2 regions of the Streptomyces sp. NPDC007983 genome follow, and region 2 is predicted to be linked to the other one. Evidence: riboswitches for the same ligand, from Rfam matches in the RefSeq annotation. Region 2 holds a riboswitch; the other holds the start of a gene.
The links. A riboswitch is a leader RNA that binds a small molecule or an ion and turns the genes downstream of it on or off. The one in region 2 is predicted to bind S-adenosylmethionine.
Positions count from the first base shown of each region.

Region 1: linked by a shared signal. The riboswitch ahead of thrC (threonine synthase) and the one ahead of ACFZCY_RS07435 (aminotransferase class V-fold PLP-dependent enzyme) in region 2 are both predicted to bind S-adenosylmethionine.

Region 1 is NZ_JBIBJI010000001.1:129,893-133,871, forward strand. It holds gene ACFZCY_RS00595 (MoaD/ThiS family protein) at 1-133, opposite strand, end outside; gene thrC (threonine synthase) at 130-1,446, opposite strand; SAM riboswitch class I at 1,464-1,605, opposite strand; gene ACFZCY_RS00605 (glucosyl-3-phosphoglycerate synthase) at 1,781-2,737, shown strand; gene ACFZCY_RS00610 (trehalose-6-phosphate synthase) at 3,068-3,979, shown strand, end outside.
Region 2 is NZ_JBIBJI010000002.1:673,161-677,139, forward strand. It holds gene trpD (anthranilate phosphoribosyltransferase) at 1-801, shown strand, start outside; SAM riboswitch class IV at 1,502-1,619, shown strand; gene ACFZCY_RS07435 (aminotransferase class V-fold PLP-dependent enzyme) at 1,773-3,146, shown strand; gene ACFZCY_RS07440 (Lrp/AsnC family transcriptional regulator) at 3,143-3,424, opposite strand; gene ACFZCY_RS07445 (rhomboid family intramembrane serine protease) at 3,421-3,979, opposite strand, start outside.

The DNA of each region.
Region 1 (3,979 bases), on a different contig from region 2:
GGGCCGCGATGCCCGCGTGGTTCTTCTCCAGGTCCGCCAGAACCTCGGCGAGGGTCGCGCCCTCGGCGCTGACCTCGGCCTGGCCGCCGGTGTAGGTACGCAGGATGGTCGGGATTCGGACGTTGACGCTCATGCGAGGCCAGCCTCTCGGAACGAGTCAAGGGTGGGTCGGATGATGGCGGAGGGACCCGTGGTGGGGGCCACCGCGTCGAGGGTCTTGAGGCCGTCGCCGGTGTTCAGGACGACGGTCGTCAGGGACGGGTCGAGCAGCCCGTCCTCGATCAGCTTCTTGGTCACGCCGACGGTCACACCGCCCGCGGTCTCCGCGAAGATCCCCTCGGTGCGGGCGAGCAGCTTGATCGCGTCGACCACCTGCTCGTCGGTGACGTCCTCGACCGCCCCGCCGGTGCGGCGCGCGATGTCCAGGACGTACGGACCGTCCGCCGGGTTGCCGATGGCCAGCGACTTGGCGATGGTGTTCGGCTTCTGCGGGCGCACCACGTCGTGGCCCGCCTTGAAGGCGGTGGAGACCGGGGAGCAGCCCTCGGCCTGGGCGCCGAAGATCTTGTACGGCCTGTCCTCGACCAGACCGAGCGCGATCAGCTCCTTGAGCCCCTTGTCGATCTTGGTGAGCTGGGAGCCGGAGGCGATCGGGATGACGATCTGGTCCGGCAGCCGCCAGCCGAGCTGCTCGCAGATCTCGTACGCCAGGGTCTTGGAGCCCTCGCCGTAGTACGGCCGCAGGTTGACGTTGACGAAGCCCCAGCCCTCGCCCACCGGGTCGCCGATCAGCTCGCTGCAGAAGCGGTTGACGTCGTCGTACGTGCCCTCGATGCCGACCAGGTCACCGCCGTAGACGGCGGCCATGACGACCTTGCCCGCCTCCAGGTCGTGCGGGATGAAGACGCACGAGCGGAAGCCGGAACGGGCGGCCGCGGCGCCCACCGCGCCGGCCAGGTTGCCGGTGGAGGAGCAGGACAGGGTGGTGAAGCCGAAGGTGCGGGCCGCCTGGACGGCGATGGCGACGACCCGGTCCTTGAAGGAGTGGGTCGGGTTGCCGGAGTCGTCCTTGACGTGCAGCTCGCCGGTGATGCCCAGCTCACGGGCGAGCCGGTCGGCCTTGACGAGCTGGGTGAAGCCCGGGCTCAGGCTGGGGAGCGTGGCCACGTCGGCGGGGACGGGCAGCAGCGGCGCGTAGCGCCAGATGTTGTCGGGACCGGCCTCGATCTGCCGCCGCAGCCCCTCGGGGTCGCCGCCCGGAAGGTCGTACGCGACCTCCAGCGGCCCGAAACACGACGCGCAAGCGAAGATCGGTCCGAGGTCGAAGCGCTCACCGCACTCGCGGCAGGACAGGGCGACGGCGGGACCGAACGCGGCGGAAGCGGAAGACGCCGGGGAATCAGCGGCGGCGGAGTTGGTTGAGCTTTCTACGGATTGCACAGCCATGGAGGCGAGGCCCTTTCTCCTCATCTTCCTCGGGACGCATTTCGCCACGAGACGGAATTGGCACCTTCCCGAGCTGGGAGCCTCGCTGCAGTGAACGAGACCAGCTGGAGGGTTGCCGGGGCTTCAACGGGCCGTTCCCTCTGCCCCTCTGGATGAGCGGTATGGCCGCCGGGCCGTACCCGGGGCGTTTGTCCGCACGGTGCCCCCGACATACGAAGGTCATGTGCGCTGTTCAAGACTGTAACCGACGGCCCGGAGGGTTGAACCAGCCGTCCGAACCGCGAGATGGATCACAACGATCACGGCAAGCGAACACAGCAGGGAGACAAAACAGGTGCTGGATGAGGTGGAGCGCTGGCTGGAGCACCGCTCCTGGTCGGCCGACGACCGTCCGCTGGACCACCTGCTGGCCGCGAAGCGCCACACGGCGACCAGCGTCAGCGTGGTGCTGCCCGCGCTGAACGAGGAGGCGACCGTCGGCGAGATCGTCGCCGCGATCCGCCGCGAGCTGATGACCGAGGACATGCCGCTCGTCGACGAGCTGATGGTGCTGGACTCCGGCTCCACGGACCGCACCGCCGAGGTCGCCGCCGCGGCCGGGGCGGCCGTGGTGCACCGCGACACGCTGCTGCCCCGGCTGCCCGCGCTGCCCGGCAAGGGCGAGGTGCTGTGGCGGTCGCTGCTGGCGACCAGCGGCGACATCGTCTGCTTCATCGACGCCGACCTGCGCGAATTCGACGCCCGCTTCGTCTCCGGGATCGTCGGGCCGCTGCTCACCGACCCGGAGGTGCAGCTGGTCAAGGGCATGTACGACCGGCCGCTGCGGGACACCGCGGGCCAAGGCGGACGGGTCACCGAGCTGGTCGCCCGGCCGCTGCTGAACCTGCACTGGCCGCAGCTGGCCGGGTTCGTCCAGCCGCTGGGCGGCGAGTACGCGGCCCGGCGCTCGCTGCTGGAGCGGCTGCCGTTCCCCGTCGGGTACGGGGTCGAGCTGGGCCTGCTCGTCGACGCGCTGCACACGGTCGGGCTCGACGCCCTCGCCCAGGTCGACATCGGCGTGCGCAAGCACCGCCACCAGGACGGCAAGGCGCTCGGCAGGATGGCCGCCGCGATCTACCGCACCGCCCAGCTGCGGCTGGCCCGCGGCCACCTGGTGCGGCCGCGGCTGACCCAGTTCGAGCGCGGCGAGAACGGCTTCGAGCCGCGGACGACGGCGGTCGACACGGAGGAGCGGCCGCCGATGGTCGAGATCCCGGAGTACGCGGAGCGCGGGCGGCACAGCGTCGCGTAACCCTCCCGGGCACGGGAAACCGTACGTACACCTCCCCCGGGACGCACAGGCCGACGCGCGCGCCGTAACCCTCCCGGGCACAAGAAACCGCACGTACACCCCCCCCGGACGCACAGGCCGACGCGCGCGCCGTAACCCTCCCGGGCACAAGAAACCGCACGTACACCCCCCCGGCGCACAGGCCGACGCGCGCGCCGTAACCCTCCCGGGCACAAGAAACCGCACGTACACCCCCCCGGACGCACAGGCCGACGCGCGCGCCGTAACCCTCCCGGGCACAAGAAACCGCACGTACGTTTGCGCGCGGTGCCCGATGGCTAGGCTCGCGACATGGCCGTTGAACGCAGCGCACCGATCCTCGTCGCGTCCAACCGCGGCCCGGTCTCGTACGCGCTGGACGAGGACGGTTCGCTCGTCCCCAAGCGCGGGGGCGGCGGGCTGGTCTCCGGGCTGAGCGCGATCGGGCCCGACGCCGGTGCCGTATGGGTGTGCGCCGCCCTCGGCGACGGCGACCGCGAGGCGGCGCGCCGCGCCGGGGCCGGGCACCTCGACCCGGAGCACACCGGCGGGCAGCAGGTGCGGATGCTGGACATCGCGCCGGACGTGTTCGCCGCGGCGTACAACGGCGTCGCGAACTCGGTGCTGTGGTTCGTCCACCACCTGCTCTACCAGACCCCCGTCGAGCCGGTCTTCGACGCGGAGTTCCGCGCCCAGTGGGCGGCGTACGAGACGTACAACGCGGCCTTCGCCGACGCGCTCGCCCAGGAGGCGGCCGAGGGCGCGGTCGTGCTGGTGCAGGACTACCACCTGGCGCTGGTCCCCGGGCTGCTGCGGGCGCGCCGCCCCGATCTGCGGATCGGCCACTTCTCGCACACGCCCTGGGCGCCCCCGGACTACTACCGGCTGCTGCCGGACGATGTCGCGGCGGGCGTGCTGCGCGGCATCCTCGGCGGCGACCGCGCCGCCTTCCTCACCGGGCGCTGGGCCGCAGCGTTCGCCGACTGCTGTGCGGCGGTGCTGGGCGCGGAGGTCGTCCGGGGGACGGACGGCTCCGCGGCCGCCGTGCGCTTCGAGGGCCGGGAGACCCGGCTCGGGGTGCACGGCCTCGGCGCCGACGCGGATTTCCTGCGGGAGCGGTCGCGGGCGGCCGATGTCGACGAGCGGCTGGCGGCGCTGCGCGAGCAGATCGGACCCGGCCGGAAGACGATCGTCCGGGTGGATCGCACGGAGCTGTCGAAGAAC
Region 2 (3,979 bases):
GTCGGCACCGGCGGCGACCGCGCCAGGACCGTCAACATCTCGACCATGTCCGCCCTGGTGGCGGCCGGTGCGGGCGCGCGCGTCGTCAAGCACGGCAACCGCGCCTCGTCCTCCGCGAGCGGCGCCTCCGACGTCCTGGAGAAGCTCGGCGTCAACCTGGACCTCAGCCCGGCCCGGGTGGCCGAGATCGCCGAGGAAGCGGGCATCACCATGTGCTTCGCGGTCAAGTTCCACCCCTCGCTGCGGCACGTCGCGGCGGCCCGCCGTGAACTGGGCATCGCCACCCCGTTCAACTGGCTCGGCCCCCTCACCAACCCGGCCCGGGTCCGCTGCCAGGTGACGGGCGTCGCCGACGCCCGGATGGCGCCGATCATGGCCGGGGTGCTGGCCGAGCGCGGCTCCTCGGCGCTGGTCTTCCGGGGCGACGACGGCCTGGACGAACTCACCGTGACCGCGACCTCCCAGGTGTGGGTGGTACGGGACGGCACGGTCCGCCAGGAGTCCTTCGACCCGCGCGACATCGGCTTCGACCTGGCCCCGGTGGAGGCCCTGCGCGGCGCCGACGCCTCGTACAACGCGGACGTGGCACGCCGGCTCCTGGCGGGCGAGACGGGCCCGGTACGGGACGCGGTCCTGCTGAACGCGGGCGCGGCCCTGGCGACCCTGGACTGGCACCGCGACCCGGCGGACGCCCCGCTCCCGGCCCGCATCGCGACGGGCGTCGCCCGAGCCGCCGAGTCCATCGACTCGGGCGCGGCGAGGGACGCCCTGGAACGCTGGGTGCACGCGAGCAACGCGTAGGAGCGCGCGGCCGCGGCCTCTTCCCCACCCCGCCCCTTCCCGAACCGGGGCTCTGCCCCGCGCCCCGGCCTCGCGCCCGGGGCACAAGCCCCTCCGTTGGTCGCGGACACGTGGGGCCGGGACCGGTCCGGTGCTCGTCCCCCACCCCGCCCCTTCCCGAAACCGGGGGCTGCGCCCCCAGACCCCCGGCCGGTCCCCGCCCCGGCGCCCGGGGCGCCCAGTCCCTCCAGGGTCCTGCCGGGGCGAACGGGCCCCACTCCCCAGCCCCAGGGGCGTACCTCCCAGCGGTAGCTGGGGGCGTTCGAGGAGCGGGCTCCGGGGGCGGAGCCCCCCACCCCGGGGCGGGGCGAGATGCCCCGCTCCCCAGCCTCTCCGGCGCTTGAGGAGCGGGGTCCAGGGGCGGAGCCGCCATTCCGGGGCCGGGGCCGGGGCCGGGGCCGGGGGCGGTGATGTCCCGCTTCCCAGGTCCAGGGGGGTACCTCGCAGCGGTAGCTGGGGGCGTTCGAGGAGCCGGGGCCAGGCGCGGAGCCGCCACTCCGGGGCGGGGGCGGAGATGCCCCGCTACCCAGCCTCTCCGGCGCTTGAGGGGCAGTGGGGGGCCGGGGGCTTGCCCCCGGTTCGGGGAGGGGCAGGGTGGGGGACAGGTCCACTATGCGGACGGGGGCTGGGCGCCGCGCAGCGCCGTGGCATAATCGCGCCAGGTCACGAGCGACAGCGACTTCGGCCCCGGCCCGCTGTCCGGCAACCCTCCGTCCGTGGCGGGGTGCCCCGGGTGATGACCAGGCCGCTCGCAGCGAGGCGCGCGGCAAGCGCGGACCCCTCGCACTAGGGGTCCTGGTGGTCGAGGGAGTTCTTCCGTGACGCAGCGAATGCGCTAGGGCCGCAGCGCCCGTTTTCCCACCCGCTCCGCGCGGATCCGCCGTGCGTTGAGCCATGTTCCGCATGCCTGCGACCCATCGGGAGAATTCGCCATGTCCGTGTGCCCTTCTGCAGTCGAGACCTCCGCCCCGCTCGCCGTCCTCGGCAGTGACGTCACCGTGCCCCTGGTCACCGGCGGCGAGGTGACGTACGCCGCGCTGGACTACGCGGCCAGCGCGCCCGCCCTGCGACGGGTGTGGGACGACGTCGCCGCGTATGCCCCGTACTACGGGAGCGTCCACCGGGGAGCGGGCTACCTGTCGCAGCTGTCGACGGACCTGTTCGAGACGAGCCGCAAGGAGGTCGCGGCGTTCCTGGGGTGCCGGGAGGACGACCAGGTGGTCTTCACTCGTTCCACCACCGACTCGCTGAACCTGCTGGCCGCCGTGCTGCCGACCGGTACGGAGGTGTTCGTGTTCGAGACCGAGCACCACGCCTCGCTGCTGCCGTGGGAGCAGCGGGAGGACGTGCGGGTGCGCTACCTGAGCGCGCCGCGCTCGCCGCGCGAGGCGGTGGAGACGCTGGAGAAGGCGCTGGCGGAGCGGGACGGGGGCCCGGCGCTGGTGTGCGTGACGGGCGCGTCGAACGTGACGGGTGAGCTGTGGCCGGTGGAGGCGCTGGCCGCGGCGGCGCACGCGCACGGCGCCCGCATCGTCCTGGACGCCGCGCAGCTGGCCCCGCATCACCCGGTGGACATCGCGGAGGCGGACGTGGACTGGGTGGCGTTCTCGGGGCACAAGCTGTACGCGCCGTTCGGGGCGGGGGTCCTGGCGGGCCGGGCCGACTGGCTGCGCGAGGCGCGGCCGTATCTGGCGGGCGGCGGCGCGAGCCGTAAGGTCGCGCGGCGGGACGACGGCGGGGTGGACGTCGAGTGGCACACCACCGCGGCGCGGCACGAGGCGGGCTCGCCGAACGTGATCGGGGTGTACGCGATCGCCTCGGCGTGCAAGGCGCTGTCCGAGGCCGGGTTCGACGGCCTGGTGGCCCGGGAGCGGCAGCTGATCGCGAGGGTGCGGGAGGGTCTTGCGGAGGTGCCTCAGGTGCGGCTGCTGTCGCTGTTCGGCGACGACGCGCCGCGCGTGGGTGTGCTGTCGTTCGTGGTGGAGGGCTGGAACAGCTCCCACTTCGCGGCGGCGCTGTCCGCGGAGTACGGGATCGGCGTACGGGACGGGCTGTTCTGCGCGCATCCGCTGCTGCGGACCCTGCTGGACAGCGAGCCGGGTGAGCAGGGGGAGTGCGGTGCGCCCGAGGCCGCCCCGGGTGAGCGCTCCCTGAACGCGATCCGCGTCAGCTTCGGCGCTGGCACCCCGGACGAGCACGTGGAGCGCTTCGTCCGGGCGGTGAAGGAGCTGGTCCGGGACGGCGCGAAGTGGGACTACCGCACGGAGGACGGCCGCTGCGTGCCGGCGCGCCAGGTCGTGCGCTAGCTGTCGAGGCCGATGGCGAAGGCGGCTTCCAGGTCGTGCTGGGAGTAGGTGCGGAACGCGATGTGCGTCTCGGTGGAGGCCACACCGGGGACCTTGGAGATCTGGCCCGGGATGATGTCCGCGAGGTCGTCGTGCTGGGCCACCCGCACCATGGCGATCAGATCGTGCGCCCCGGTGACCGAGTAGACCTCGCTCACGCCCTCGATCGCGGCGATCTTCTCGGCGATCTCCGGGATCCGGTCCACGCTGGTCTTGATGAGCACGATCGAAGTGATCACGGCTGGCTTTCTCCCTCGCTGGACCTGGCTGCGCCGCCCACTCTATCCGGCCGCCCGAACCGGGCCCACGCGTAGAGAAAACCCAGGGTGAAGCCCACGAGATGGGCGAGGTAGGCCACTCCGGGGCGGGCGTCGGCCTGGCGGGCGGCGAGCCACTGGAGGGTGACCCAGAAGATCAGCACGACCCAGGCGGGGAAACGCAGCGGGAGGAAGAAGAGGAACGGGAACAGGCTGGTCACCCGGGCGCGCGGGAAGAGCCACAGAAAGGCGCCGAGGACGCCGGAGATGGCGCCCGAGGCGCCGACCAGCGTCTGCGGGGAGTCGGCGTGGGCGGCGGCGTAGCCGAGAAGCGCGAGATAGCCGGTGACCAGGTAGAAGAGGGCGAAGTGCATACGTCCCATGCGCTCCTCGGCCATCGCCCCGAAGACGTAGAGGAACAGCATGTTGCCGAGGAGATGCAGCCAGTTGCCGTGGACGAAGAGCGCGGTCAGCGGGGTCAGCGGCGCGGCGGGGGTGCCGTTCCACAGGGCGGCGGGGACGACTCCCCAGCGCTCG